4 regions of the Sodalis ligni genome follow, and region 1 is predicted to be linked to each of the others. Evidence: predicted binding sites of a transcription regulator. Region 1 holds the regulator's gene; each other region holds the start of a gene.
What was found. The regulator CRP, encoded in region 1, controls carbon source genes, mostly activating them, when cyclic AMP is high. The targets are predictions, from matches to a motif close to ATGTGANNNNNNTCACAT.
Positions count from the first base shown of each region.

Region 2: the regulator CRP is predicted to act here: its motif matches at 3,067-3,084, upstream of deoC (deoxyribose-phosphate aldolase).
Region 3: the regulator CRP is predicted to act here: its motif matches at 4,418-4,435, upstream of garD (galactarate dehydratase).
Region 4: the regulator CRP is predicted to act here: its motif matches at 3,064-3,081, upstream of rbsD (D-ribose pyranase).

Region 1 is NZ_CP075169.1:534,396-541,778, forward strand. It holds gene GTU79_RS02375 (LysR family transcriptional regulator) at 1-808, opposite strand, end outside; gene GTU79_RS02380 (aminodeoxychorismate synthase component II) at 1,117-1,692, shown strand; gene argD (bifunctional acetylornithine/succinyldiaminopimelate transaminase) at 1,854-3,074, shown strand; gene GTU79_RS02390 (YccS/YhfK family putative transporter) at 3,172-5,253, opposite strand; gene crp (cAMP-activated global transcriptional regulator CRP) at 5,305-5,937, opposite strand; gene GTU79_RS02400 (OsmC family protein) at 6,252-6,659, shown strand; gene GTU79_RS02405 (phosphoribulokinase) at 6,706-7,383, opposite strand, start outside.
Region 2 is NZ_CP075169.1:6,327,328-6,334,710, forward strand. It holds gene GTU79_RS29395 (aldose 1-epimerase family protein) at 1-702, opposite strand, end outside; gene fucP (L-fucose:H+ symporter permease) at 720-2,060, opposite strand; gene rbsK (ribokinase) at 2,065-2,991, opposite strand; gene deoC (deoxyribose-phosphate aldolase) at 3,179-3,856, shown strand; partial or broken gene deoR (DNA-binding transcriptional repressor DeoR) at 3,902-4,673, shown strand; gene typA (translational GTPase TypA) at 4,791-6,614, opposite strand; gene glnA (glutamate--ammonia ligase) at 6,991-7,383, shown strand, end outside.
Region 3 is NZ_CP075169.1:4,866,561-4,873,943, reverse strand. It holds gene GTU79_RS22800 (MFS transporter) at 1-593, opposite strand, end outside; gene gudD (glucarate dehydratase) at 1,105-2,430, shown strand; gene garD (galactarate dehydratase) at 2,673-4,247, opposite strand; gene GTU79_RS22785 (MFS transporter) at 4,747-6,078, shown strand; gene garL (2-dehydro-3-deoxyglucarate aldolase) at 6,140-6,910, shown strand; gene garR (2-hydroxy-3-oxopropionate reductase) at 6,970-7,383, shown strand, end outside.
Region 4 is NZ_CP075169.1:6,187,788-6,195,170, forward strand. It holds gene rbsB (ribose ABC transporter substrate-binding protein RbsB) at 1-50, opposite strand, end outside; gene rbsC (ribose ABC transporter permease) at 74-1,042, opposite strand; gene rbsA (ribose ABC transporter ATP-binding protein RbsA) at 1,042-2,553, opposite strand; gene rbsD (D-ribose pyranase) at 2,561-2,980, opposite strand; gene GTU79_RS28720 (sulfate ABC transporter substrate-binding protein) at 3,438-4,427, opposite strand; gene pfkA (6-phosphofructokinase) at 4,605-5,567, opposite strand; gene cpxP (cell-envelope stress modulator CpxP) at 6,222-6,719, opposite strand; gene cpxR (envelope stress response regulator transcription factor CpxR) at 6,867-7,383, shown strand, end outside.

The sequences.
Region 1 (7,383 bases):
GCGCGTGGATAGGGGATACCAGCATGGGAAACCCGGGCAGGACGTGGATCAACGTTCCGGCCGCGATGTCGTCGGCGACCGCGAACCGGGGGATTTGAATAATCCCCATCCCCTCGACGGCGGCCTGGCGAAGCGTGGCGCCGTCGCTGGTATCGAGAGGGCCGTCGGGGATGATGGAGGCGCCGCCGGCAAACGCGTAGGGGAAGGGACGTCCCGCAATAAGGAAACGCAGGCAGTCGTGATGTTGCAGATCGTCAAGGGTAAGGGGAGCGCCGCGGCGCTTCAGGTATGCCGGCGACGCAGCCAAAATATGATCGGTATAACCCAGTAAGCGGGCATTCAGCCCGGAATCCGGCAGGGCGCCGATACGCAAGGCGAGATCAAATCCTTCCCGGATGATATCGACGTTTCGATCGGTTACGTCGAGATCGAATTTAAGGCGTGGATAGAGAAGGACAAATTTCGCCACCCACCGCGCCATCAGCACGCGTCCCACCAAAACCGGCACGCTGATGCGGATAAGGCCCTGCGGTGTCTCGTTGGACTGAACATGATTTTCCGCTTCTTCCATTGCCTGCAGCAAAGGCGCCACCCGTTCATAATAATCCGTGCCTTCCACCGTCAGCCTCAGTGTCCGGGTTGACCGTTGAAATAGCCTCACCCCCAGGCGCTCTTCGAGACGGGCCACGCTTTTGGAGACGGCCGAGGGACTGGCCCCGATAATACGTCCCGCGCTGGCAAAGGAGCCGTTTTGAACCGTGCGGACAAAGGCGACAAGTCCGGTGGTCTTTTCCATGATGGTGGTCATTCAGGAACTTTGCTCACTAATTAAGTCAATTATGAGCAATATACGGCCTTTTATTCCGCTATTCCATTATTTGACTTCAGATATCCGATTCCTGACCTCTGGTTTTGACCTTTTGTCCCAGAATAGGTACGCGCGCCGCGCCAAGGCTCGATTTGCCTCACGCTAAAGCCGGTGAATCCCCCCGCCCGATGTTCGACAGCGGGATATGGAGCACGTTATACTTGGCTGAAATCCCGATGCGTGGGACAAGCTGACCCATTTCTTCATTTTCCTGCCTGAACAACCGGTAAAAATAGGCCACTCTTACCATGTTGCTGATCATCGATAACTATGATTCCTTTACCTATAACCTGTACCAATATTTCTGCGAACTGGGCGCACATGTAGAGGTTAAACGCCACGATGAGGTGCAACTGGACGATATCGACCGTATGGCGCCCGAGAGGCTGGTGATTTCTCCCGGCCCCGGTACCCCTGACGAGTCAGGCATCTCCATGGCGGCCATTGCGCATTTTGCCGGCAAGATACCGGTTTTGGGGGTTTGCCTCGGCCACCAGGCCATAGCGCAGGTATTCGGTGCCCGCGTTGTGCGGGCAAAGCAGGTTATGCACGGTAAGACCTCACCTATCGTCCATGACGGCCGGGGGGTTTTCGCCGGGTTGCCCGCGGATTTGACCATGACCCGCTACCATTCGCTGGTGGTGGAGACCGCCGGTTTGCCGCCCTGCCTGGAGGTTTCCGCCTGGAGCCTGCAAGAAGGCGTTCACGATGAAATCATGGGCATCCGTCATCGTACCTTGCCCCTTGAAGGTGTACAGTTTCATCCTGAGAGCATTCTCAGCGAACAGGGACATCGGTTGCTGGCGAATTTCCTGGCGATGTAAGCCGATGGCCCGCCGCGAATGCTTCAACCGGCCCGGCGTCGGTAGCGGATATAATTTTTTGCCGTTGAACGGCGATAAAAGATTGCATTGAAGTGATTTTTTATTCATATTTTATGATTATAATTTCATTTATCTTTTGCGGCGGATAGAGTAAAAAGCTTATGAAAACACATGATGACGCGGTAACCAGGGAAACGTTTGATCAGGTCATTTTGCCAGTTTATGCACCTGCTCAATTTATTCCCGTCAGAGGCAAAGGCAGCCGGGTATGGGACCAGGAAGGCAAGGAGTACATTGATTTCTCCGGCGGTATCGCCGTGACCGCCCTGGGCCATTGCCATCCGGCGCTGGTGGCGGCGCTGAAAAGCCAGGGTGAAACCCTGTGGCACACCAGTAATGTCTTTACCAATGAACCGGCGCTGCGGCTGGCGCGCAAACTTATCGATGCCACCTTTGCCGATAGGGTCTTCTTCGCCAATTCGGGAGGTGAAGCCAACGAAGCCGCCTTTAAGCTGGCCCGTCATTATGCCATCACCCGCCACAGCCCTTATAAAACCAAAATCATCGCGTTCCACAACGCCTTTCACGGCCGTACGCTCTTTACCGTCACGGTGGGCGGCCAACCCAAATATTCCGATGGTTTCGGACCGAAACCCGGTGATATTGTCCACGTGCCGTTCAACGATTTGGCGGCGGTAAAAGCGGTGATGGACGATCATACCTGCGCGGTGGTGGTTGAGCCGATACAGGGCGAGGGCGGGATCACGCCGGCCACGCCGGAATTCCTGCAGGGGCTTAGGGATCTGTGCGATCAATACCAGGCCCTGCTGGTGATGGACGAAGTGCAGTGCGGTATGGGCCGGACCGGTAAGTTATTCACTTATATGCATTATGGTGTCCTGCCGGATATTCTCACCACCGCCAAAGCGCTGGGAGGCGGTTTCCCCATCAGCGCCATGCTTACTACCGAGGAGATTTCGTCGGTGATGGCGGTGGGAACCCACGGCACCACCTATGGCGGCAATCCGCTGGCCTGCGCAGTGGCCGAGGCGGCGCTGGACGTCATTAACCAGCCGGCGGTGCTGGCGGGAATCAATGAACGGCATGACAGGTTTTTCAGCGCGCTGCAGAAGATTAACGACCGCTATCATGTGTTCGAAGAAATTCGGGGCATGGGCTTGCTGATTGGCGCCGCGCTGAAACCCGGCTACCACGGCCGGGCACGGGAATTCCTTCATGCCAGCGCCGCCAACGGTCTGATGATTTTGAACGCCGGTCCGGACGTGGTGCGTTTCGCCCCGTCGCTGGTGGTGGAATTTGACGATATCGATCAGGGCATGGCCAGGTTTGAACAGGCGGTAGCCCAGGTTACCGCCGGCTGAGCTCACTGAAAAAGAGCCTGGCGCGGACGGGTCACTTATCAAACCGCCTTTCTCGACCGGGCACTTTGCCAGCACGCTCAGCCGCCATTATCGGCGGCTATTGGGCATTTTCCCCCAATCGCCGCGATAGCCAGCGGCCGTGCTGCGGCCGCTGGCGCCAGGCAACCGACGAGATGGTATGCATTACTCCCAAATGGAACAGGATACGCCGCAGATGGCGTTCCATCGGGGTGCCCGGCTGCTCCGGCGTATCGCCGGCGGTGGCCAGTACCGGCTGTTCGCTGCTCGGACCATCGTATTCCAGCCGTTGCTGGCAGGTTTGCAGCGCCACCTCGCAGGCGGTCAGGTATTTTTCCGCCAGCATTGGCGTCAGCATGTAGTGATCCCGCGCCAGTATCGTCATGGCATTGATATGCTCAATAATAAACTGGCTATGGGTCACCCATAGGCGCATATCGATGAGGTAGCGGGAGTTGAAACCGGGCTCCTGCATGGCCTGGCTTAGCGAGGTGAACAGGGCGTTATGGGCCTGGTTGGCCCGCATACGGGCATAGGCCAGCGCCGCCGGCTCCGGATTCGCCTGTAATAACAGACGCAATGCGTCCTGATCCCTTTCCAGCGCCTGATGGGCGTTTTTGCGCAGCAGGCCGCTTTGCCACTGCGGCCACAGCCAGAGCGTACCGCCGAACGCCAGCATGCATCCGATCAGGGTATCCACCAGCCGCGGTACCAGAAAATGCGTACCGTTCAGGGACAATAGCTGCAGGGTGTAAACGGCGGTTACGGTGAAGCCGGTCATCGCCAGGCCGTAATTTTTCCGCAAAACCAGGTAAGCCGCCAGGGTCACCACCAGCATAAACAATAAAACCGTGCCGTCCCCCAGATGGAGCTGCAGGGTCGCGGCGGCGATAACCAGGCCGGCCAAGGTTCCCAGCGCCCGGTGCTGGATACGTACCCGGGTGGCGTTATAGCCGTTCTGGCTGACAAACATCACCGTCATCAGAATCCAGTAGGGTTTAGGCAGGTTGAACACCAGTCCCAGGCTGCTGCCGATGGCCAGCATAATGCCCAGCCGGGCGGCGTTGCGCAGCGCCATGGATTTGAGCGAACAGTAGCTGCGCAGCGCCTGCCAGAAAGAGAGCCGTTGCTGGTTATCCGCCATGATATCCCGCCGGTAGAGCGGACGTTGCGTCCTGAGCAGCCTGGCGATGCGGCTGAAGTGATAAAAACAAAATTGCCCCACCGGATTATCCGGATTTCGCTGGGCAATTTTTTCCACCGCCGACAGGGCTTCCGCCATGGTGAAACGGCCCGATAACCGATGATAAAGGATATCGTCCGCTACCACCCGCAGCCGGGCGGCAATCAATTGGGCATTATAGCGGATCACCGCTTCAGCGTGACTCTGCTCCACCAGCTTTTGCACTTCGTCCGGCTGATGCAAACTGACGGCGATATGCTCTTGCAGGTCCAGAGCCACCTGAAATGTCCGCAGCAGACGTTTGTACTGAAGCTGATGGTTGGCCGACAGCATATGCAGCTGCTGGTAAATTTGCGCAATCAGATCAATCACCCGCTGCTGCCGGGCAAACAGCGGCGGCAGGGCGGTTTCCGGGTCGGTATGCTGGGTCAGCAGGCTGTATTTCGCCTCGATATAATCCGCGAGCTCTCTATAGAGCAGGCTGAGGGTTTCCCGCATCGGCTGCTCTTTAAGCCATCGGAACCACAGGCCGGTAAACAGCCCGTACCAGGCGGTACCGGCGATATACAGCAGCGGCGGGATCCACACCGGGGCGTTGCCGGTCAGGCCGAGGGTAAAAATGGCGGCGATAAGGGAGGCGGGTAATAACCGCCCGTGCAACGGACTGATTTCACCGGTGACGCCCAGCGCCAGCGCCAGGCCCACCATGATAAAGGGCAAGGGTACGTGTACAAAGAGCAGCCACTGGATCAGTACGCTGCTGACGGCGAACAGCGTACCGCCGATGGCCAGGCGTTTAAAAAAGCGTTTATGCAGGGTATCCAGGCCGGCGATGTTGCAACAGGCGGGCACCAGGGAGAACAGCAGGCCGTTCTGCAGGCTGCCGAACAATAGCCCTATCGCCACCGGCAGGCAAAGCACGATGGTTTGCCGCAAGGCATAGTTGACTTCGGGGTGATAGATCAGTCGACGCCACATGCTGCCAACAAGCAGGCGTGGCACAGAGTACCACGCCTGTTTGATTAACGTTTAACGCGTACCGTAAACGACAATGGTCTTGCCGTGTGCGGAGATGAGATTTTGATCTTCCAGCATTTTCAGAATACGGCCCACCGTTTCGCGGGAACAGCCGACAATCTGGCCGATTTCCTGGCGGGTAATCTTGATTTGCATGCCGTCGGGGTGGGTCATGGCGTCGGGTTGTTTCGCCAGATTAAGCAAGGTTTGCGCGATACGTCCCGTGACGTCGAGAAACGCCAGATTACCGACTTTTTCCGAGGTGACCTGCAAGCGGCTGGCCATCTGCGCCGACAGACGCATCAGGATATCCGGATTCACCTGAATCAGTTGCCGGAATTTTTTATAAGAAATTTCAGCCACTTCACAAGCGGTTTTCGCACGAACCCAGGCGCTGCGCTCCTGGCCTTCTTCGAATAAGCCCAATTCCCCGATAAAATCCCCCTGGTTAAGGTAGGACAAGATCATCTCTTTACCTTCTTCATCTTTTATCAGCACCGCGACGGCGCCTTTGACGATGTAGTAAAGTGTTTCAGCTTTTTCGCCTTGATGTATTAGCGTACTCTTCGATGGATACTTGTGAATATGGCAATGAGACAGGAACCATTCGAGAGTCGGGTCTGTTTGCGGTTTGCCGAGAACCATTCGCTGTTATCCTCTTTTGTCATCGATGTCCTTGTTCAGGACATCGTATTCCCTATTACGGCGCTGTTTTATCGATCCATCTCCGTTGTAAACGGAGCGACGTTAGGGAACTTATTAGGGTCTGGTTTTAGTGATGTTCCGATCGCTCTCTTGCCCTTTCATTATCATGAGGTCGATCCAGCCTTGTTTTTAGCATAGGTTTGAAGCAGTGTCTTCTGTTGTCTTGCATCAGCATGAAGTATGTTAGGTAACATTGCCACCTTTCCAATAAAAATGTAGGGTGCAGGAAAAACTTTTTATCTGGAGTCATCATAATGCAAGCACGAGTAAAATGGGTCGAAGGTCTGTCTTTTATAGGTGAATCCGCCTCCGGCCACCAGATTTTGATGGATGGCAACGCAGGGGAAAAAGCGCCCAGCCCAATGGAAATGGTACTTATGGCGGCTGGGGGGTGCAGCGCCATCGACGTGGTATCGATTCTGCAAAAAGGGCGTCAGGATGTGCGTGATTGCGAAGTCAAGCTGACCTCTGAACGCCGCGACGAAGCGCCGAGGTTATTTACCCATATTAATTTACACTTTATAGTTTCCGGCACGGGGCTCACCGACAAAATCGTCGAAAGGGCGGTGGAGCTGTCAGCGGAAAAGTATTGCTCGGTGTCTTTAATGCTCGGCAAATCCGTGAACGTTACCCATAGTTTTGAAGTGCGTTTGCCGTCCTGAATGACGGATGCGTTACCGCTGGCGCGACGCTCCGGCCGCGCCCGGTTTATTCAATGCGTTTGCCTTCCAGTAGCTGCTTTACCAATGGTCCCATGATCAGTTCCATCGCCAGCCCCATTTTCCCTCCCGGTACCACCAGCGTATTGATATTGGAAATAAACGACCCCTGCAGCATCGCCAGCAGATAGGGGAAGTCGATATGATCCAGGCCGCGAAAGTGAATTACCACAAAGCTTTCGTCCAGCGAAGGGATGGCCTTGGCGGCAAAGGGGTTGGACGTGTCCACCGTGGGAACCCGTTGAAAATTGATATGGGTACGGGAAAACTGCGGTGTGATGTAGTTAATATAGTCTTCCATCGATCGCACCACGGAATCCATCACCGCTTCCCGGGAGTGTCCGCGTTCGCTGGTATCGCGCACCAGCTTTTGTATCCATTCCAGGTTGACGATGGGTACTACACCCACCAGGAGATCCACATGCTGCGCCACATTATGGTGGTCGGTAACCACCCCGCCGTGCAGCCCCTCGTAAAACAGCACATCCGTCGGCTCCGGCAGCGGCTGCCAGGGAGTAAAGGTGCCGGGAATCTGATTGTAGGGAACGGCTTCGTCATAGGTGTGCAGATATTTTCGCGCTTTGCCGTGGCCGGTGAGCCCATACTGCAGGAAGGTGTGTTCCAATAGGCCGAAGTCATTGGCTTCCGGCCCGAAATAGCTGATATG
Region 2 (7,383 bases), 650 kb from region 1:
GCCGAAGGCCGAGGGATTGTCCGTCAGGGTAGCGGTATAATCCAGCCATTGCGGCGTGGGATGCACATGTCCGGGAATGGAGGTGCGCAGTGAAAACGCCCCGTCGGGGATATTCTGGCTAAAGGCCCCCCCCGGCAGATAGGCGTAGTTCATATGGCACATATACTGCAGCGGCATCGCCACGCTGGCAAGATTGGTCACCCGCATGGTAATGGTCATCAGGGTCTCGCCGGCCGCCAGCCTCACTGCCGGCGACGCCAGGTAATGATGGCCGAAACCCTTGACGTATTCATAGTCCCCCCCCAGGGCGACGCTGTCCCCGTCCAGCAGCAGATAGGCGCGGTCCAGGGGTGCGCAGGGCATTTCGCCATGCAGGGGATGAACATCCTCCGGGGACGGGCAACCGTTGCTCAGCAGGCCGGAATGGAACGCAAAGCAGCCATAGGTATCCACCACCGACTCGCCCCGTTTCGGCTCGGTAAACGGATTGGTCATTTTCAAATCATGACCCTCAAACTGCGCATCCCAAATCATTTGGCCGTAAAAAGGCAACAGGGTAATAAAACCGCGGCTGTTGCGCAGGGTCACCGCTTCAATGCCGGAACGGTATTTGAACAACGTAACGCTGAGCTCGGCGCTTTCCACCAGACAAACCGGCTGTTCGCTGAACTGGTTGCGCTGAAGATGAATGACGGCTGACATAATCGCTTCTCCTGCGGTTAAAGTTTGCTATCCATGACCGAACGGGCGGGGTCTGCCAGCAACTGATGCTGATGGTTGCGCAATTCACCCCAGAAATAGAATCCCACGTAGGCGAAGCACAGCAGCGAGACGCTGAATGCCTCTTTCATCGAACCCAAATGATCGGAAACAAAGCCCTGGATTGCCGGCACCACGGCGGCGCCGACAATGGCCATGACGATAATCGCCCCGGCCACTTCGGTATATTTGTTGTCCACGGTATCCAGCGTGCCGGCGTAAATGGTGGCCCAGCAGGGTCCGAACAAGACGCTGACAAACACCGCGGCATATACGGCGGTAAAATTCGGCACCATCACCACATAGGCCAGAGTCGCGACCCCCAGTATGGAATAGGCGATCAGGACTTTTTGCGGCATAAAACGCGTCATCAGGAAATTGGCGATAAATTTACCGGCGAAGAAACACATAAAGCTGTAAATCATGAAGTTGGAGGCGTCCCGTTCATTGGCCGCGCCCAGGTTCAGCGCCAAACGAATGGTAAACGACCATACCGCCACCTGCATCCCCACATAAAGGAACTGGGCGACTATACCCTTTTTGAAGCGAGCGTTACCGGCCAGATAACGCAGGGTTTCACCCATACCCGGCGCGGCGGTTTTTTGCCGATCTACCACAGGCTTGCAACGGGGATAGCGGGTAATGGCAAACAAGACCAGCACCACTACCAGCACCATGATCAGATACTTATAAGGTTCGAGGGTGAGTTCCAGCATATTCAGGCGGAATTGATGCCCCTGTTCCGGCGTCATAGCGGCCAATTGGCTGCTCAGGCTGTCCCCTTGCTGGAAAACCAGATATTTGCCCAGCACAATGCCCATCAGCGCGCCGACGGGATAAAAGGTCTGGCTGATATTAAGCCGCAGCGTCGCATAGTCGCGATGACCGATCATCGAACTGTAGGTATTGGCCGCAGTTTCCAGAAAGCTCAAGCCGATGGCGATGGCAAAAATCGCCGCCAGGAACATGGTGTAGGTGGCCATATGAGACGCAGGATAAAACAGCACGCAGCCGATGATATACAGCGACAGGCCCGTCATAATGGCCACTTTGTAGCTGGTTTTGCGAATGACCATCGAGGCTGGAATGGCAATCAGAAAGTAGCCGCCGTAAAACGCGCTTTGCACCAGCGCGCTGGCGAAATCGCTTAAGGCGAACACCGTTTTGAATTGGGTAATCAAGATATCGTTCAAACTGGCCGCACAGCCCCATAGAGGAAACAGGCAAGACAGCAGGATAAACTGAAACAGCGGTGTTTTATTCAGATAGCCGTCAGGCATTTGTACCGTATTGTGGTGCATGATGTTATTCCTGATGTAAGGTGGCGAGGAAATCATGGAACTGGGCGGCGTCGGCATAGGAACGCTGAGTGCCTTTGCCCCGTACGCTGAAGGCGGCATAGGCCGAGGCATATGTCATAGCCTGCTTCACGTCTTGGCTGCCGACGTAGTAATGGGCAAAACACCCTATATAGGCATCGCCCGCGCCGCTGGTATCCACGGCCTGTACCGGCACCGCATCCACCCGGTGGACGCTGTCGCCGGTCAACCACACCGAGCCGCGGTGTCCCATGGTGATAATCAGGTTTTTCAGCCCCCGGGAGAGCAGAGAGCGGCCGGCGGCAAGGATATGCTCTTCGCTGTCCACCGCCATACCGGTCAGGATTTCCAGCTCCGTTTCATTAGGCATGAAAAAATCGCACTGGCAGGCATAAGCGATATCCAGCTCCCGGCTGGCCGGCGCCGGATTAAGAATCACCGGCACATGCAGCCGCCGGGCAACGTCGATGGCGTGATACACCGTCGCCAGCGGAATCTCCAACTGCAGGATAATCAGCTTGCAGTCCTTGAGCTGCTCCGCCGCACGGTCAACATCCGCCGGCGTCAAATGGTTATTGGCCCCTTTAATGATCAAGATGCGATTATGTGAATCCCGATCAACAAAAATCGGCGCCACTCCGCTGGAAACCCCCGGCACCTTCTCAACATAGCGGGTATCGACGCCGTACCGGCGCAGGTTATTTACCGTATTGTCGGCGAACAGATCGTCGCCGACCTTACTCATCATCATCACGCCGGCGCCCAGTTTGGCTGCCGCCACCGCCTGATTAGCGCCTTTACCGCCGCAACCGATCTCAAAATCCGGGGCTTCAAGCGTTTCCCCGGTTTTCGGCATCTCGGTGATATAGGTAATCAGATCCACCATGTTGGAACCAATAACCGCTATATCCATAATCATTTGCCTCTCTAATGTTTTCATAGCATTCAATGTTACTACGCTAACATTATCAACCCATAAATGTTAATAATATGACACATATCACATCTCATGAGAAAAATTAACGGACAAATGGCTATATAACGGTGTTAGATAATGTTATTATTTTCACATTAACATCATCCCTCACGAGGACGCACTCATGAACAAAACAGAAATCGACTTTCCCCGTTATATCGATCACACCCTGCTGGCGATGGACGCCACCGAGGCGCAAATAGCCGCCTTATGCGAAGAAGCAAAGCAGTATGGCTTTTATGCCGTCTGCGTAAATTCCGGTTATGTGCCGTTCGCCGCCCGTGCGCTGCAGGGAGCCGACGTTAAAGTGTGCTCGGTGGTAGGTTTCCCTTTGGGAGCCGGCCTGACCGCCGCCAAGGCTTTTGAAGCAAAAGCGGCCATCGAAGCCGGGGCCGGGGAGATCGATATGGTGATTAACGTCGGCTGGCTGAAAAGCGGGAAAATCGACGCGGTAACCGCCGATATACAGGCAGTGCACCAGGTTTGCGCCGCCACACCATTGAAGGTTATATTGGAAACCTGCCTGTTGAGCGAAGAGCAGATCGTGCAAGTTTGCCAGATTTGCCGCGAACTTAAGGTGGCCTTTGTGAAAACGTCCACGGGTTTTAGCACCGGCGGCGCCCGGGAACAGGACGTCAGGCTGATGCGGCAGACCGTTGGGGCGGACGTAGGCGTCAAGGCATCCGGCGCCGTTCGCGATCGTCAGACCGCGCAAACCATGATACTGGCCGGCGCCACCCGTATCGGCACCAGTTCCGGGGTAAGTATTGTGACGGGCGCAGCAGCCACCGGCAAATATTGACTGTTCACACCGGCGAACATTGGAACAATTGACGCAGGGTACACTATGGAAACGCGGCGCGAAGAAAGGATTAACAGGCTGATACAGGCTTTAAAGCGGGAAGACAAAATCCATCTGAAGGATGCCGCCGTCCTGCTGGGCGTATCAGAAATGACCATCCGCCGCGATCTCAGCGCCGAGCCGGCGCAGGTGGTTCTGCTGGGGGGATATGTCGTCAACGATCCGAAAAACAGCTCAGTCACCCACTACTTTGTGTCGGATCAAAAGCCAAGCACGTTAAAGAAAAAGCATTACCGGCCGTATGGCGGCCCAAATGATTGAAAAAGACGACACGGTTTTTTTTGATTGCGGAACCACCACGCCGTTCATTATCGACGCTATCAACCAAGACCTGGCATTCACCGGCATTTGCTACTCGCTGAATACATTCCTGGCATTGCAGGACCTGCCCAACTGCAAAGTCATACTGTGCGGCGGTGAATTCCATCCGGCCAACTGCATATTCACTCCACTGACCCAATATTCCATTCTGGATAACATCTGTCCCGACAAGGCGTTTATTTCCGCCGCCGGGATAGATATTCACTACGGTGCGACCTGCTTCAATTTTGATGAGCTCACCATGAAGCACCGCGCTTTATCCCTGTCGCAGCAAGGAATTCTGGTGGCCGATCACAGCAAGTTCGACAATATCAAACCCGCCTGCATCGGCACCCTAACCCTCTTCGACACCCTTATCACCGATCAGTCCCCCCCGCGCAAATTCCACGACTACTGCCAGCAGCATAATATCGCCTTGATCTATCAGCCAGACTGACGAACCCGCCAACTCCAAAGCTGAACCGAGCGTGTTAAAGGGAGACCGCGCCGATTTTCGGCAAAAAAATACCGGTCCATCTGCATGGACCGGCATCTTGTCTTCTCGTGCCTAAGATCAGACTTCTTTGCTGGAACGATTGGCGCGCTTACGATCGTTTTCAGTCAGATAACGTTTACGCAACCGGATGGAATGGGGAGTCACTTCCACCAGCTCATCATCATCAATAAATTCCAGCGCTTGTTCCAACGACAGCTTAATCGCCGTCACCAGCGTAGTGGCTTCATCGGTACCTGAGGCGCGCATGTTGGTTAATTTCTTGCCGGTCAGGCAGTTGACGGTCAAATCATTAGAACGGGTATGAATACCGATAATCTGGCCTTCATACACTTCCGCGCCGTGGCCCAGGAACAAGCGGCCGCGATCCTGCAGGCTGTACAGGGCGTAAGCAACCGCTTTACCCTGGCCGTTGGAAATCATCACGCCGTTCTGCCGCTGGCCGATTTCACCCGGACGCACATCGTCATAATGACTGAACGACGAATACAGCAGGCCGGTGCCGGAAGTCATGGTCAGGAACTCGGTACGAAAGCCAATCAGGCCACGGCTGGGGATAATATAATCAAGACGGATACGGCCTTTGCCGTCCGGCAGCATATCGCGCATCTCGCCTTTGCGCATGCCCATCGCTTCCATCACCGGACCCTGGTTCTGCTCTTCGATATCAAGCGTAACCTGTTCGAACGGCTCCTGTTTTTTACCGTCAACGGTACGGTAGATAACCTTCGGACGGGAAACGCCGATTTCAAAACCTTCACGGCGCATATTCTCGATAAGCACCGACAAATGCAGTTCGCCGCGGCCCGACACCAGGAAGGTATCCGGGTCTTCGGTTTCTTCCACCCGCAGCGCCACATTATGCACCAGCTCTTTGTTCAGGCGCTCCAGGATCTGGCGGGACGTCACGTATTTGCCTTCTTTGCCGCAGAACGGCGAGGTGTTAACCCCAAAGGACATAGAGACGGTAGGCTCGTCCACGGTCAGCGGCGGCAGCGCTTCAACTTGGGCCGGATCGCAGATGGTATCGGAGATATTCAGTTCACCCAGACCGGTCAGGGCAATAATGTCACCGGCTTCAGCCAGTTTGGACTCGATGCGCTGCAGGCCCATATGCCCGAGCACCTGACCCACTTTGCCATTGCGGCGCTTGCCTTCGTGGTCAATGATGGTCACTGCCTGGTTCGGTCTGACCGAACCGCGTTTGATGCGGCCGATACCGATAACGCCAACATAGCTGTTGTAGTCAAGCTGGGAGATTTGCATCTGGAACGCACCGTCGCTATCAACGTTGGGCGCTTCGACATTCTTCACGATCGACTCGAACAGCGGCGTCATATCCTCGGCCATGTTTTCATGTTCATAGCCGGCGACCCCGTTCAACGCGGAGGCATATATGATCGGAAAATCCAGTTGCTCATCGGTTGCGCCGAGGTTGACGAATAAATCGAACACCTGATCCACCACCCAATCAGGGCGTGCTCCGGGCCGGTCTACTTTGTTGATGACCACAATAGGTTTGAGACCGTAAGCAAAGGCTTTCTGGGTCACGAAACGGGTTTGCGGCATGGGTCCGTCCATGGCGTCCACCAGCAGCAGCACCGAGTCCACCATGGACATGACGCGCTCAACCTCACCGCCGAAATCGGCATGTCCGGGGGTATCAACGATATTGATACGGTACCCGTTCCAATTGATAGCGGTATTTTTCGCGAGGATGGTAATTCCCCGTTCTTTCTCCAAATCGTTGGAGTCCATCACGCGTTCGGTGGCGTCATTGCGGTCACCCAATGTTCCGGATTGTTGCAACAGCTTATCGACCAGGGTGGTTTTCCCATGGTCGACGTGCGCGATGATGGCGATGTTACGCAAATTTTCGATCACAACTTTGCCTCAGGCATTAGAAATAGCGCGTTATTGTACACGTTATAGGCGAAGGACTAAACAAGATCGCGCTGTTCTCTGCATTTGCGTCATTTTCAGCGCCCCATCATCCCTTTATCAGTGCAATGTTTCAATTATTCGCACGCATTGCACCAAAATAGTGCCCACTCAGCGCACAAATGCACTAAAATAGCACTACCCCCCCAATCTGGTGCAGCTTGGCAACCGTTAAAAGGCCGCAATTCGGCGCCTCGCGTTCATTTAGCAATGTTGGCACAGTTTTAGCTTAGTTAAGCTTAGCCTAGGTAAGTTTAAAAAATCCATACCATACGATTTCGTTCCACGACGACAATGGCACATCCGGGAGAATATAAGTATGTCCGCTGAACACGTTTTGACGATGCTAAATGAACACGAAGTCAAATTCGTCGACTTGCGTTTCACTGATACGAAAGGGAAAGAACAGCACGTCACAATACCGGCCCATCAGGTGGATGCCGATTTCTTTGAAGACGGCAAAATGTTTGACGGTTCTTCAATCGGCGGCTGGAAAGGCATCAACGAATCAGACATGGTGCTGATGCCCGATGCAAGCACCGCCATGCTTGACCCGTTCTATGAAGAAACCACACTGATCATCCGCTGCGATATCCTTGAACCGGCCACCATGCAGGGTTACGATCGCGATCCGCGTTCCATCGCCAAGCGCGCTGAAGATTTTCTGAAATCATCCGGCATCGCCGATACCGTTTTTTTCGGACCTGAACCT
Region 3 (7,383 bases), 2.1 Mb from region 1:
TACATGGTTTTAAACCACACCAGGCCAAGCACTGCGCCCACCAGTCCCATCACGATAAAAACGTATTCCCAGCTGACTTCCTGGGTTATCCACCCCAGCAGCGGGTTAAAGATCACCAGCGCCGCGTATTGGGAAATATTGAAAATCGCCGAGGCGGTGCCGCGTTCCCTGACCGGGAACCAGGCCGAAACAATGCGGCTGTTGGCTGGCATCACCGGCGCCTCGGCAAATCCCACCATAAAGCGTAAAATAAACAGCATCAGCGCCGCAGTGGCGAAGAAATGTACAAATCCCTGGGCGAAAGTAAAGACTGACCAGATAATGACAGCGCTACCATAAACGATTTTAGAACCAAAGCGATCCAGAAGCCAGCCGCCCGGCAGCTGCGCCAGGGTATAAGCCCAGCCGAACGCGGAGAAAACATAGCCCATTTGCAGCGGATTCAGACCGAGATCGCTGGCGACATGCGGGCCGGCAATGGATAGGGTTGAGCGGTCGGCATAATTAACGGTACTGATAATAAATAATATTGCCAGTATCCAAAACCTGGAATGGGTTTTATGGGTGGCAACGGAAATTGAGTTTTCAGCCATGATTCCTCTCCCCTGTGGGGTATAGGGTAATTTTTATCTGTCTGCATCCGGCGATTGTTCGAGCTTAACGTTCGTAGAGTAGGTAAATGGATGCGGCTATCAATAACGGGTCATCAGGGAGTGAGTATAAATTGAGTTACTCCGCCGCACATTGTGCTTTTGACTGAATGACTGCTGACAAAGGGGGAAGCTTTAAGGCGATAGAACAGCCTCATGTGATCCCAATCACCTTGAATAAGCGTTTTGTGATCAGGTTCGCAATGGTGAAATAGAGTAAATATTCAGCGAAAAAAAGCCGGTAGCGTTTATTCAGGGCAAAAAGCCGCCGGTTTCACTCTGTTGGCTGAAGGGTGGATCCCTTCGTCACAGGGGAACAGGATGTTGGATTTTGACGAGATATACGTTCGTGGCTTAGGCATTTGCATAGTGCCTGGGCCGACAAGTGTCGTTATAGTCGATTCCAACTTGTTATCACTTGCGCCTAAATATCAATATCAGGAGAGGAAGGATTATGACTCCGGCTATTACCACCATGAAAGTCATTCCGGTTGCCGGCCATGACAGTATGTTATTGAATCTGAGCGGGGCCCATGGCCCCTTTTTTACCCGCAATATCGTCATCCTTACCGATAATGCCGGGCATACCGGCGTGGGGGAAATTCCCGGCGGCGAAAAGATACGTCTTACCCTTGAGGAATCCGCCGGCCTGGTGGTGGGCAAGTCCCTGGGGGAATATAAAAACGTCATGCGGGCCGTGCGGTTGCGGTACGCGGATCGCGATATCGCCGGTCGCGGATTACAGACCTTTGATTTGCGTACCACGATCCACGTGGTGACCGGCATCGAAGCGGCGATGCTCGATTTGCTGGGGCAATTTCTCGGCGTGCCGGTGGCGGCGCTGCTGGGGGAGGGGCAGCAGCGGGACGCCGTGGAGATGCTGGGATATCTGTTTTATATCGGTGACCGCAAGCGGACGGATTTAGCCTATCGCAGCCAGCCGGACGATCCCTGTGGCTGGTATCGCCTGCGTCACGAAACCGCCATGACCCCGGCGGCTATTGTGCGCCTGGCACAAGCCGCCTATGAAAAATATGGTTTCAATGATTTCAAGCTTAAGGGCGGGGTGCTGGCAGGCAGCGAAGAAGCCGAGGCGGTAACCGCCCTGGCGGAACATTTTCCCAAGGCGCGTATCACCCTGGATCCCAATGGCGCCTGGTCGCTGGCGGAAGCGATTACTCTTGGTAAACAGCTGCGCGGCGTGCTGGCCTATGCCGAGGACCCTTGCGGCGCCGAGCAGGGCTTTTCCGGGCGAGAGGTCATGGCGGAGTTCCGTCGCGCCACCGGCTTGCCTACCGCCACCAATATGATTGCCACCGATTGGCGGCAAATGGGCCATACTTTGGCCCTGCAGTCGGTGGATATTCCCCTGGCGGATCCCCATTTCTGGACCATGCAGGGTTCGGTGAGCGTTGCCCAGCTTTGTCACGAATGGGGACTGACCTGGGGTTCGCACTCCAACAACCATTTTGATATTTCCCTGGCGATGTTCACCCATGTCGCCGCCGCCGCGCCGGGTAAGATTACCGCTATCGATACCCATTGGATCTGGCAGGAAGGCGATCAGCGCCTCACCAAAGAGCCGCTGCAAATTATCGGCGGCAAGGTCAAGGTACCGGAAAAACCAGGACTGGGCATTGAGCTGGATATGGCTCGGGTAATGGAAGGCAACGCGCTTTATCAACAACACGGCCTGGGGGCGCGGGACGATGCCGCCGCCATGCAATACCTGATTCCCAACTGGACATTTGATAATAAACGCCCGGCGCTGGTGCGGTAGTCCGGCATTGGCATAAAAACAAAAAGGCCGGGTAATGCCGGCCTGAGCTTATTGACAAAGTGCCCGGTCGGAACAGGCTGCCAGATCGTAAACACGCCGTGAATACATCCTTGTAGGCTCGATCCGCGCCATCCATGGCGCGGACGGTTTACTCTTCTGGCAGCCTGTCCCGCCTTATTGACTCCGAGTGCGTTTGTCAGCAGTCTGAGGCCGGGTAATGCCGGCCTCTGTTTAATGGTTTATCAGGTCACCGGCGCCGGGTTGAATACCGACAGGGCGTTATGGATGCCCCATTGATCGGACCAGGTTTTTTTGCGGCCGCTGGCGATGTCCAGAATAAAGTTGAACAGCTGCCAGCCCACGTCTTCGATGGTGGCTTCGCCGGTGGCGATGGTACCGGCGTTGATATCCATCAAATCATACCAGCGATCCGCCAGGGCATTGCGGGTGGCCATTTTAATTACCGGTATCGCCGCCAGGCCATAAGGGGTGCCGCGGCCGGTGGTGAATACCTGGACGGTAATGCCCGACGCCAGCTGCTGCGTGCCGCAGATAAAATCGCTGGCCGGGGTGGCGGCGAATATCAGCCCGCGTTTGGTGGGGCGCTGGCCGGGGGACAGCACTTCCACAATGGCGCTGGTACCGGATTTGGCGATGGAGCCCAGGGCCTTTTCCACCACGTTTGCCAGTCCGCCTCTTTTGTTGCCTGGGGAGGGGTTGGCGCTGCGGTCGGTTTGGCCGTTGCTCAGATAATTGTCGTACCAGGCCATTTCCTCAAGCAGTCGGCGGCCTACATGCTCATCGGCGGCGCGCGGGGTCAGCAGATGGATGGCATCGCGTACCTCAGTGACTTCGGAAAACATCACCGTAGCGCCGCAGCGTACCAGCAGATCCGAGGCGAAACCCACCGCCGGATTGGCGGTAACGCCGGAAAACGCGTCGCTGCCGCCGCACTGCATGCCGATCACCAGATCGGACGCGGGGCAGGTTTCGCGCTTGCGGGCATTCAGGCGTTTCAGATGCTCTTCCGCCACCTGCAAAATATCATCCACCATGGATTTAAAGCCGACGTGCTTTTCATCCTGCAACCGCGTGATACTGACGCCCGCGCTCTCAACCGCGATGGGAATTTCATCCTCGGTGCCGGTCAACAGGCGTTCCGGCTGCAGCTTTTCGCAGCCCAGGCCGACTATCATGATTTCGCCGCCGAAATTGGGATTCAGCGCGATATTGTGAATGGTGCGAATCGGCACCACCGCGGCGGGGGCATTGATGGCCACTCCGCAGCCGTACAAATGGTTCAATCCCACCACGCCGTCCACATTGGGATATTTCGGCAGCAGATCCCGTTCAATAAGCTTGACCACGACCTCCACCACTCCCGCCACACAATGGACGCTGGTGGTAATGCCGAGCAGATTTTTGGTGCCGACGCTGCCGTCCGGGTTGCGATAGCCTTCAAAGGTATACCCTTCCAACGGCGGCAACGGGGCCGGTACTTTGGTGGCCAGGGGCAGTGATTCAAGGGGCGGCGCCTCGGGCAATACCACCAGGGATTCGTCTATCCAGCTGCCCTGTTTAATATCCCGTACGGCATAGCCGATGATTTCTCCATAACGAACAATATTACCGCCTTTGGCAATATCATGTAATGCGACTTTATGTCCTTGGGGAATATGCTCGACAAGCTCCAGCCCATCAGGAAATTTAGTACCGGCCGGCAGACCGTTATTGTTCACGATAATAGCAACATTATCGGTATCGTGAACTTTAATATACAATGCGTTGTCGACATTGTGGGTGATAATTGATGACATAAATGTCTCCGTAAATACTACTTGAGGGTCATAACCTCGAAATAGCAGAGCATCAACGCTAACGGTATGGGTGTAACGATAGTATAAGCGGTTTTAGTAGGGTTTTGCACTGTGCAATTGAACTATTTTAGCGTGTAAATGCGCTAATTATAGTGCTAATGACATACATAAAGTGATGCTGGTCGCTATTCCCGCGTTAAAAACCTGTCGCCAATAACGTGATACGGCACGCGTTTTGTCATGTTTTTGCCTAAAAAAATTGAGTTTTAACGTTAAATACTTGGGCGGATGCATAATGCCATTTTGTGCTGCTGTTTTTATACTAGCATTGCCTTTGTAATGAAAGGAAAAAGGAATGGATTTGGCGCTGCGGTAAAAGCAGCACAATATAAAATCACTGAGTGAAAAATATCAACTTCATATATAGACGCGTAGCGCAAAAATATTATCACCCTGATTTTTGCATTCTTAATAGACTCCCTTGATGAGAGCATATTCTATGAGCACTACACCTCTGGCTACCCATAAAACAACATCTCACGTTCGTTACGTTATTTTATTGATCATTTTCCTGGTGACCGCCGTCAACTATGCCGACCGGGCCACCTTGTCCATCGCCGGCACCAGCGTTGCCAAGGATCTCGGGCTTGATCCCGGCCAGATGGGCGAGATATTTTCCGCTTTCGGCTGGGCCTACCTGGTGATGCAAATTCCCGGCGGCTGGCTGCTGGACCGTTTCGGTTCCAAGCGGGTCTACACCTACAGCTTGTTTTTCTGGTCGCTGTTTACGCTGCTGCAGGGATTTGTCGGCTGGTTTCCCCTAGCCTACGGGGCGTTCACGCTGTTTGTGCTGCGCTTTATGCTGGGTTTTGCCGAAGCGCCGTCATTTCCCGCCAATGCCCGCATCGTCGCCGCCTGGTTTCCCACCAAAGAGCGCGGCACCGCCTCGGCCATCTTCAACTCTGCACAGTATTTTTCCCTGGCGATTTTTTCACCGCTACTGGGCTGGTTAACCTATGCCCTGGGCTGGATGCATGTCTTTACCGTCATGGGAGTGATTGGCTTTATCCTCACCATCGCCTGGGTGAAATATCTTCATAATCCCAATAAGCATCCCAGCGTGTCCCGCGCCGAATTGGATTATATGGCGGCCGGCGGCGCGGTGGTGGATATGGATGCCCCCGGTTCTATCAACCGGGACGGCCCGAAGTGGAATTATATCAAGCAGATGCTCACCGATCGCATGATGCTGGGTGTGTTCTTCGGACAATATTTTATTAATAGCATTACCTGGTTTTTCCTTACCTGGTTCCCGATTTATCTGGTGCAGGATAAGGGTATGTCGATATTGAAGGTCGGCCTGGTGGCCTCCATTCCGGCGTTGTGCGGTTTCGCCGGCGGCGTGCTGGGCGGCGTAGTGTCCGACTACCTGCTCAAGCGGGGATTAAGCCTTACGGCGGCGCGCAAGATCCCCATCGTGGTGGGAATGCTGCTGGCCACCAGCGTCATTTTATGTAATTACACCAACAACAATGTGATTGTGGTGGCGCTGATGGCGCTGGCTTTCTTTGGCAAAGGTTTCGGCGCCCTGGGCTGGCCGGTAATTTCCGACACCGCGCCAAAAGAGATCGTCGGGTTATGCGGCGGCGTATTCAATGTTTTCGGCAATGTCGCCTCCATCGTTACGCCGCTGGTCATCGGTTATATGGTTAAAGAGTTGCATTCATTCAACGCCGCATTGGTTTTCGTCGGCTGTTCGGCCCTGGCGGCCATGTTGTGCTACCTGGTGGTGGTCGGCGAGATTAAACGCCTGGTGTTGGTCAAGTCCTGATTCAGGGGGGCCGGTTGACTGCGGCCCGAGCACATTTTGTTTCTTTGCTAAGAGGTAAATTATGAACAATCCACTACTGCCAAACCGTTTTCGTCAGAGCCTGCTGCAGGGAGACACCCTGATTGGCTGTTGGTGCGCGCTGGCGAATCCGATCACGACAGAAGTTCTTGGTCTGGCGGGGTTCGACTGGCTGGTATTGGACGGTGAACATGCGCCCAATGACGTGACGACGTTTATCCCCCAACTGATGGCGCTGAAGGGAAGCCATAGCGCACCGGTCGTCCGCCCCCCCACCAATGAACCGGTGATTATCAAACGTCTGTTGGATATTGGTTTTTACAATTTCCTGATCCCGTTCGTTGAAACCGAAGAACAGGCGGTACGTGCGGTGTCCTCCACCCGTTATCCCCCGGCGGGCATCCGCGGCGTGTCGGTTGCCCATCGCAACAACAATTACGGCACCATACCGGACTATTTCTCCACCATTAACGACAACATCACTGTACTGGTGCAAATCGAAAGCCAGCAGGGCGTTGACAATATCGACGCCATCACCGCGGTTGACGGGGTGGACGGGATTTTTGTCGGTCCGGGGGATTTATCGGCGGCGTTGGGATATCTCGGCCAACCGAATCATCCGGAAGTACAGCGGGTTATCCGCCATATTTTTGACCGGGCCGAAGCCTTGGGTAAACCGAGCGGCATCCTGGCGCCGGCGGAAGCCGATGCCCGACGTTACCTGGAATGGGGCGCGCGATTCGTGGCGGTGGGCAGTGATTTAGGCGTCTTTCGCAGCGGTACGCAGGCGCTGTACGACAAATTTAAAAAATAATTTTCCGCGGCGTGCCGGGCGCGCCCCAACCTTAGTTAATGAATTAAGAGGTTATTTTCATGAAAATCGGATTTATCGGCCTGGGCATTATGGGCAAGCCCATGAGTAAAAATCTGCTGAAAGCAGGCTATGATCTGGTGGTACTGGATCGCAATAAAGAGGCTGTGGCGGAAGTGGTTGCCGCCGGCGCCGGCTCGGCGGACACGCCGAAAGCCATCGCTGAACAAAGCGACGTTATCATCACCATGCTGCCGAATTCCCCCCATGTAAAAGAAGTGGTGCTGGGTGAAAACGGGGTAATTGAAGGATTCAAGGCCGGCGGCGTTGTCATTGATATGAGTTCCATAGCGCCTTTGGCCAGCCGCGAAATTGCCGCGGCCCTGGCGGAAAAAAATATTGCCATGCTGGATGCGCCGGTAAGCGGCGGCGAACCCAAAGCCATTGACGGAACGTTGTCGGTGATGGTGGGCGGC
Region 4 (7,383 bases), 790 kb from region 1:
GCGCTTAACGCAACGGCGGACATCAAAACAGCTAATTTTTTCATTTTCATCTTTATGTTTCCTGCAGGGGAGGTTATTTACTGCTTTTGTTATCTACCAATACCGCCAACAAAATGACGACAGCCTTTACAATCATCTGATAGTAGGAAGAAACGCTTAATAAATTCAGTCCGTTATTCAAAAATCCGAGGATCAGCGCGCCAATAAGGGTTCCCATGATGCGGCCTTTACCGCCGGACAGGCTGGTTCCCCCCAGCACCACGGCGGCAATGGCATCCAGTTCATACCCGGTACCGGCGGTGGGCTGCGCCGAAGAGAGCCGGGCCACTTCAATCACGCCGGCCAGCGCCGCCGTCAGCCCGCACAGCGAATAGACGATGACCTTGACCTTATCAACGCTGATGCCCGACAACCGCGTCGCGGCTTCATTGCCGCCCAACGCGTAGATATAGCGGCCCAAACGGGTGTGGTGCAGCATGTACCAGGCGGCGAGAAACACCACCGCCATAATCCACACCGGCGTAGGCACGCCCAGCGGACGGCCGATACCAAACCAGCCGAACGCATCGGCCGCATCGCTGAAGCCGGTATTCACCGGGCTGCCGTCGGTATATACCATGGTGACGCCCCGCAGCAGCAGCATCATCACCAGGGTCGCGATAAAGGCCTGCACCTTTCCTTTCGCCACAATGACCCCCGTCACGGCGCCGATTGCCGCGCCCAGCAATAGGGAGGCTCCCACCGCGACGAACACGTTGATTTCAAGCCCCACCACCGACGCGGCCACCGCACCGGTCAGGGCCAGCAGCGAACCCACGGAAAGATCGATACCGGCGGTCAAGATCACCAGCGTCATGCCCACCGCCATAATGGCGTTCACGGAGGTCTGTTGAAGGATATTGAACAAATTATTGAGGCTGAAGAAGTTCGAACTCATGGAAGACACCACGGCGATAAGCACCAGCAGCGCAATCAATGATTTCTGTTCTAATAGCCAGGTTTTGCTGAAACCGCGTTTAACGGGAATAATCCGGGTACTCATCATTGATTCTCCTGCTGGGTACTGTATTGCTTACCGACGGCCGCGGCCATCAGGACCTCTTGAGTGGCCTGCCCTATGGGGAAAATGCCGCTTAAGCGGCCCTCATGCATCACCATCACGCGATCGCTCATTCCCAGCACTTCGGGCATCTCCGAAGAGACCAAAATGATACTGAGCCCTTCTTCTTTGAACTGATTGATTAATTGATAAATCTCTTTTTTAGCGCCGACATCGACGCCGCGGGTCGGTTCATCCAGAATCAATACCTTGGGCCGGGTCATCAAGCCGCGGGCAATGGCAACTTTTTGTTGATTGCCGCCGGACAGCAGGCCTATCGGCTGCTCCATCGAGGGCGTTTTGATATTGAATAAACGAATAAAATCCCCTACCGCCTGCTGTTCTTCCGCGTGTTTCAATCCGCCGCCCTGACGGCTGAAATAGCGCAGGGCGGTGAGGGTCATGTTCTCCTTCACCGACATCCCCAGCACCAGCCCGTCCCGCTTACGATCTTCGGAAATGTAGACGATACCGTTAGCCAACCCGTCCTGAGGGGTGCGGGTCATAATGGCTCGCCCGTCCAGCACTACCGTGCCGCCGGTGCGTTTCGCCGCGCCATAGAGGGTTTTCATCAGTTCCGTGCGTCCCGCGCCCATCAAGCCCGCGACGCCGAGGATTTCACTGCGGCGCAGCGTAAAGCTGACATCGTCGACGCCGGGGCCACTAAGATGATTGACCGCTAGACGTTCCTCGCCGAGAGGGACTTCAATGCGCGGGTATTGCTCTTCCAGGCGACGTCCCACCATCATTTCGATCAGGGCGTCCTCCTGTAACCCGGTTACCCGGCGTTCGGCGATAAACTGCCCGTCCCGAAGCACCGTGACATCGTCGCAGATTTGAAAAATCTCTTTTAACCGATGGGAAATATAAACGATGCCGCAGCCCTGCTGCCTGAGTTCGTTTATCACGCTGAACAGCGACGCCGTTTCGGTATCGGTGAGCGCATCGGTAGGCTCATCCATGATAATGATCCGGGACTTGAAGCTGATGACCTTGGCTATTTCCACCATCTGCTGATCGCCGATGGACAGCTCCCCCACCAGACGGTGGCTGCTATACCGCAGATTGAGCCGGGCCAACAGCTGGTCAGCTTCGCTGTACATCCGTTTCCAGTCGATACCGCCGAACCGATTGAGGAATTCGCGGCCGAGGAAGATATTTTCCGCAATGGTCAACTGAGGAATAAGATTCAATTCTTGATGGATAATGCCGATACCGGCTTCCTGGGATACCTTCGGCCCGCTGAACGCCACCTCTTTTCCCAGGTATGACAGGGTGCCGGCATCTTTGCTGTAGATGCCGGTCAACACTTTCATCATGGTAGACTTGCCGGCGCCATTCTCTCCCACCAGCGCCATAACGCGGCCGGGATAAACCGTCAGCGCCGCACCGGTAAGCGCCTTAACCCCCGGGAAGGATTTGTCTATCCCTGTCAATTGCAGTAACGGTTGCATAGATGCCTCAGAAGGTGACGCCGGAGCACAGGATGACATTGGCGAAAGGAGTGCATTCCCCACTGCGAATGATCGCGCGGCTGTATTCGGTCTGGGTTTTGAATGCCTGGTGGCTGATATACTCGATGGCAATGGTATTCCCCTGTTGTTGCTCAAGGGCCGTCAACTGATCCAGCAGCGCCTCATGCAGCTGAGGATTAATTTCCGCCATTTCCTTGGCCAAAATGGCCTTTTCTACCTGCATTTCGCTGACAACCGCGCTCACCACCTGTAAAAAGGTCGGCACACCCCGGGTCAACGCCAGATCAATCCTTTGGCTTGAAGAGGGAATGGGCAATCCCGCATCGGCAATCGTGACCTGATCCGTATGGCCCAGACGGGAGATGAGCGCAGAGACGTCAGCGTTCAGTAAAACACCTTTCTTCATTTTCCTGCCTCCACCAGCGAAACGTTTCGCTGAGGATGAAATTAGTTAAAAAAGCAGAGGTGTACAAGCGCAATCCATCAAAAATGTGATCGCCATCGAAACGTTTCGCTAGTAATAAAAATGATTATTCACACAAGCAATTGAATTTGAGAGTGAAGCAAGAAGAGGATGCTGTCGCCGGAAAAACGTGGTCCGTCAGGGCAGCGGGAAGAAGAAGTAAGAAAAAAAACCGATGCCTTATAGCCATCGGCCAGACTGCTGACAAATGCACTCGAAGTCAATAAGGCGGGGCAAGGTTGCCAGAAGAGTAAACCGTCCGCGCCATGGATGGCGCGGATCGAGCCTACAGGGATGTATTCACGGCGTGTTTACGATCTGGTAGCCTGCCCCGACCGAACACTTTGTCAACAAGCTCACCGATGGCTTATAGCCATCGGCGTTATGCTTGGGTTAACGGTTAACGCTGGTTGATTTGATCGAAGCTGCCGCCGTCGGAAAAATGTACTTTTTGCACCTGCTGCCAGCTCCCGAACACATCCTTCAAGCTGTACAGCTTGAGCTGTGGGAATTTATCGGCAAATTCCTTCGCCACTGCCGGATCACGGGGACGATAATAGTTTCTGGCCGCGATACGCTGGCCTTCCGGCGAATAAAGATAGGTCAGATAAGCGGTAGCCACGTCGCGGGTTCCCCGTTTGTCCACCACTTTATCTACTACCGATACCGTAGGCTCCGCAACAATTGACTCGCTGGGAACAACGATATCGAATTGGCCTTTACCCACCTTATTCACCGCCAGCAAAGCCTCATTTTCCCAAGCGATTAAAACGTCGCCGATGCCGCGTTCCACAAAGGTATTCGTGGAATCGCGGGCGCCGGAATCCAGTACGCTCACATTTTTATAAACCGCCTTGACGAAATCCTGGGCTTTCGCCTGATCGTTATTATTATGATGCAGCGCATAACCCCAGGCGGCCAGATAGTTCCAACGCGCGCCGCCGGAGGTCTTCGGGTTCGGCGTGATGATGGAGATGCCAGGCTTGATTAAATCAGGCCAGTCATGAATTTGCTTGGGATTGCCCTTACGTACCAGAAAAACAATAGTGGAGGTATAAGGCGCCGAGTTATCAGGCAGCCGGGTAATCCAGTTTTTATCAATCCGGCCGCGCGCTGCGATGGCGCCCACATCAGATTCCAGCGCAAATGTCCCCACACCCGCATCAATCCCGTTGATACCCGAGGTAGCCTGCTTACCTGACCCGCCGTGGGATTGCCGAATGGTGACCTTGTCGCCGGTCTTAGCCTGCCAGTATTTGCTGAAGGCAGCATTGTAGTCCTGATAAAGCTCCCGTGTCGGGTCATAGGACACGTTCAATAATTGGATATCTTTTGCCAGTGCGCTTCCCGACAATAAAATCAACAACAACCCTGCTTGCCACTTTGACATCGTTGCTCTCCCGAAGAGTCTTTTTATCACCTGAATATCGATTAAGCAGAGAGTGTCAGAAATCCTGTAACATTTTAAAGAATAAAAACGTAATTTATATAAGCAAAAGAGCTAAACCACAGAGGGTAAAAAAAACCCCCGATGACGGGGGCGTGAAATAGCGGGAAGTTGAAGCGATCAGTAGAGTTTTTTAGCACATTCCAGCAAATCACTTTTGAACGGCCGTTTCATGTTTTCTATGGCGTCGATAATGTCGTGATGGACCAATTTATCATTTTGCACCCCGACGCAGCGCCCGCCGTAGCCCTGCAGCAGCAGTTCGATGGAAAATGCCCCCATGCGCGAGGCCAGGATGCGGTCATAAGCTACCGGGCTGCCGCCACGCTGGATATGACCCAATACAGTGGCACGGGTTTCACGGCCGGTTTCTTTTTCAATATATTGCGCCAATTCGCTGATATTGCAGATATGTTCGGTGATGGCAACGATGGCGTGCTTTTTACCTTTGGCGATACCGGCTTTAATTTCATAAACCAGATCTTCCGGTTTAAACTCCACTTCCGGCAGTACGATAAATTCGCATCCGCCGGCAATGGCCGCCGACATGGTCAAATCACCGCAGTAGCGGCCCATGACTTCAACGATGGAAATACGCTGGTGTGAAGAAGACGTATCGCGCAGCCGGTCAATAGCCTCAACCACCGTTTCCAAGGCGGTGAAATAACCGATGGTGTAGTCAGTGCCGGCCACATCGTTATCAATGGTGCCGGGCAAACCGATGCAGGGAAAGCCCATTTCAGTGAGACGCTTGGCACCCATATAAGAACCGTCGCCGCCGATAACCACCAGCGCGTCGAGTTGACGTTTTTTCATGTTCTCAATGGAAATAACGCGGGTTCCCTCTTCACGGAACTCAGGGAAACGGGCCGAGCCCAAAAAGGTACCGCCACGGTTAATCATATCCGATACGCTATAGCGGTCGAGCTTGCTCATTCGATCCTGAAACAGTCCGAGGAAACCGTCATAGACGCCATAAACCTCCAATCCTTCGGAAAGTCCGGCGCGCACAACGCCCCGGATCGCTGCATTCATGCCCGGTGAATCACCACCGCTTGTCAGTACACCGATTTTCTTAATCATGACTACCTCTGAGCTTTAGCTATTATTTGTAGAATACACTATGCCGGTTAACTTTGAGGAACGGATTAAATCCGACCTATGGCTTATGGTGGAAATAGTATATCAAATCCCTTTTGCTGAATTGATTCAGGTCAGGCAATTTCCCACTATCCTCACGTTTATACCCTATGATAATGCATTACATTTACCAGTGTCTTAGCTTTTCACCACTCGGTACACCGGACAATTTGTAACCCAATGGGAAAAAGGATGGGTCTGGCTTGGCGCCGCAATTACCATAATGCCAATCATCGGCACATGCAGCACCACAGTTGATAAAAGATGTTGCAAACCGCGTGTTAGGTTATTTTCGCCAGATTGCAGAGATATGAAAGAGAGACCGGTGCCGGCCTGCCCGGGAGGCCGGCTTCCTTTGGTTTATGTCACACTTTTGCAAGACATTTTAGGATGCGGCACGGGAATATCGTAGCATTACCGCAGCGGAACTGCGGGCACTTTGCTTGAGCCTTATGTCGCCACATTCCAATGACTTGTCATTGCCGGCATTGGCTTGCTGCTTGTCGATGATTGTAGGTGTCAGTCATAAAAAAAAACCCCACCTTTCGGTGGGGGAAGACAGGGATGGTGTCTATGGCAAGGAAAAATGAAGATGTCTTATTTAAGGGTCACACTCTGTACCGGCTTCTGGGCAGAAGATGGCATCATTTCCGATATTTGCGACGCCATTTCTGCCAGGCGTTGCTGATGATTCTGATTCAAAATTTGTCTTTGCTCCGGCGTCAGCAGGTTGTACATTTGATTCCGCACTTTAGCCATTTCAACCTGGCGAACGACATTTTGCCGGGACATTTTTTCCATTTGGGCCCTAACAGCCGGCTCATCAAAATTTTCTGCTGTTACCAGTACATGCAACTGTTCCATTTCACTCACATTGATACGGGGAATATCAAGGCGAGCCTGACTCATCAAATCGCGCATTTGCTGCCGCTGGTGTTCCGTCAGCCTTACGCCTTCAAACATGCTGTAATGACTATCGCCGCATCGGTTTGCGATGTCATCCTGATGCCAACTTCCCGTTGCATTGTTCTCACCGGCCACAGTGCTTCCGGAAAAAAGAGTGGCGGCGATGAACATGGCGTTAAGTTTGTGCATCCCTAACCCCTACACCCATTACTAAGTTGCTTAACGATAAATTCATTCTACTGTCGCCGCTGCAAACTAGCGTCAGGGGATGTAAAGCTACGTAAAGTCATGGATTGGTAGTGATTGATGACGTATTTTGCGTTTGGAGGTGAGAAAATGAATAAAATCCTTTTGGTCGACGACGATCGTGAATTAACGGCATTGTTAAAAGAATTGCTTGAGATGGAAGGCTTTAACGTCCTGGTGGCTTATGACGGCGAACAGGCGTTGAATATGCTGGATAGCTCGGTTGATCTCTTATTGCTTGACGTAATGATGCCCAGGAAAAACGGTATCGATACGCTTAAGGAATTACGCCAGCAACACCAAACGCCGGTTATTATGCTCACGGCGCGCGGCAGCGAGCTGGATCGCGTGCTGGGACTCGAACTGGGCGCGGATGATTATCTGCCCAAGCCGTTCAACGATCGGGAACTGGTGGCGCGAATCAGAGCCATTTTGCGTCGTTCCCAGTGGACGGAACAGTTGCAAAACGGCGATAACGGCACGCCATCGCTGGAAGTTGATTTTCTGCGCCTCAATCCCGGCCGGCAGGAGGCGACCTTTGACGGCGTTCCCCTGGAACTGACCGGGACGGAATTCACCCTGCTCTACTTACTGGCGCAGCATCTCG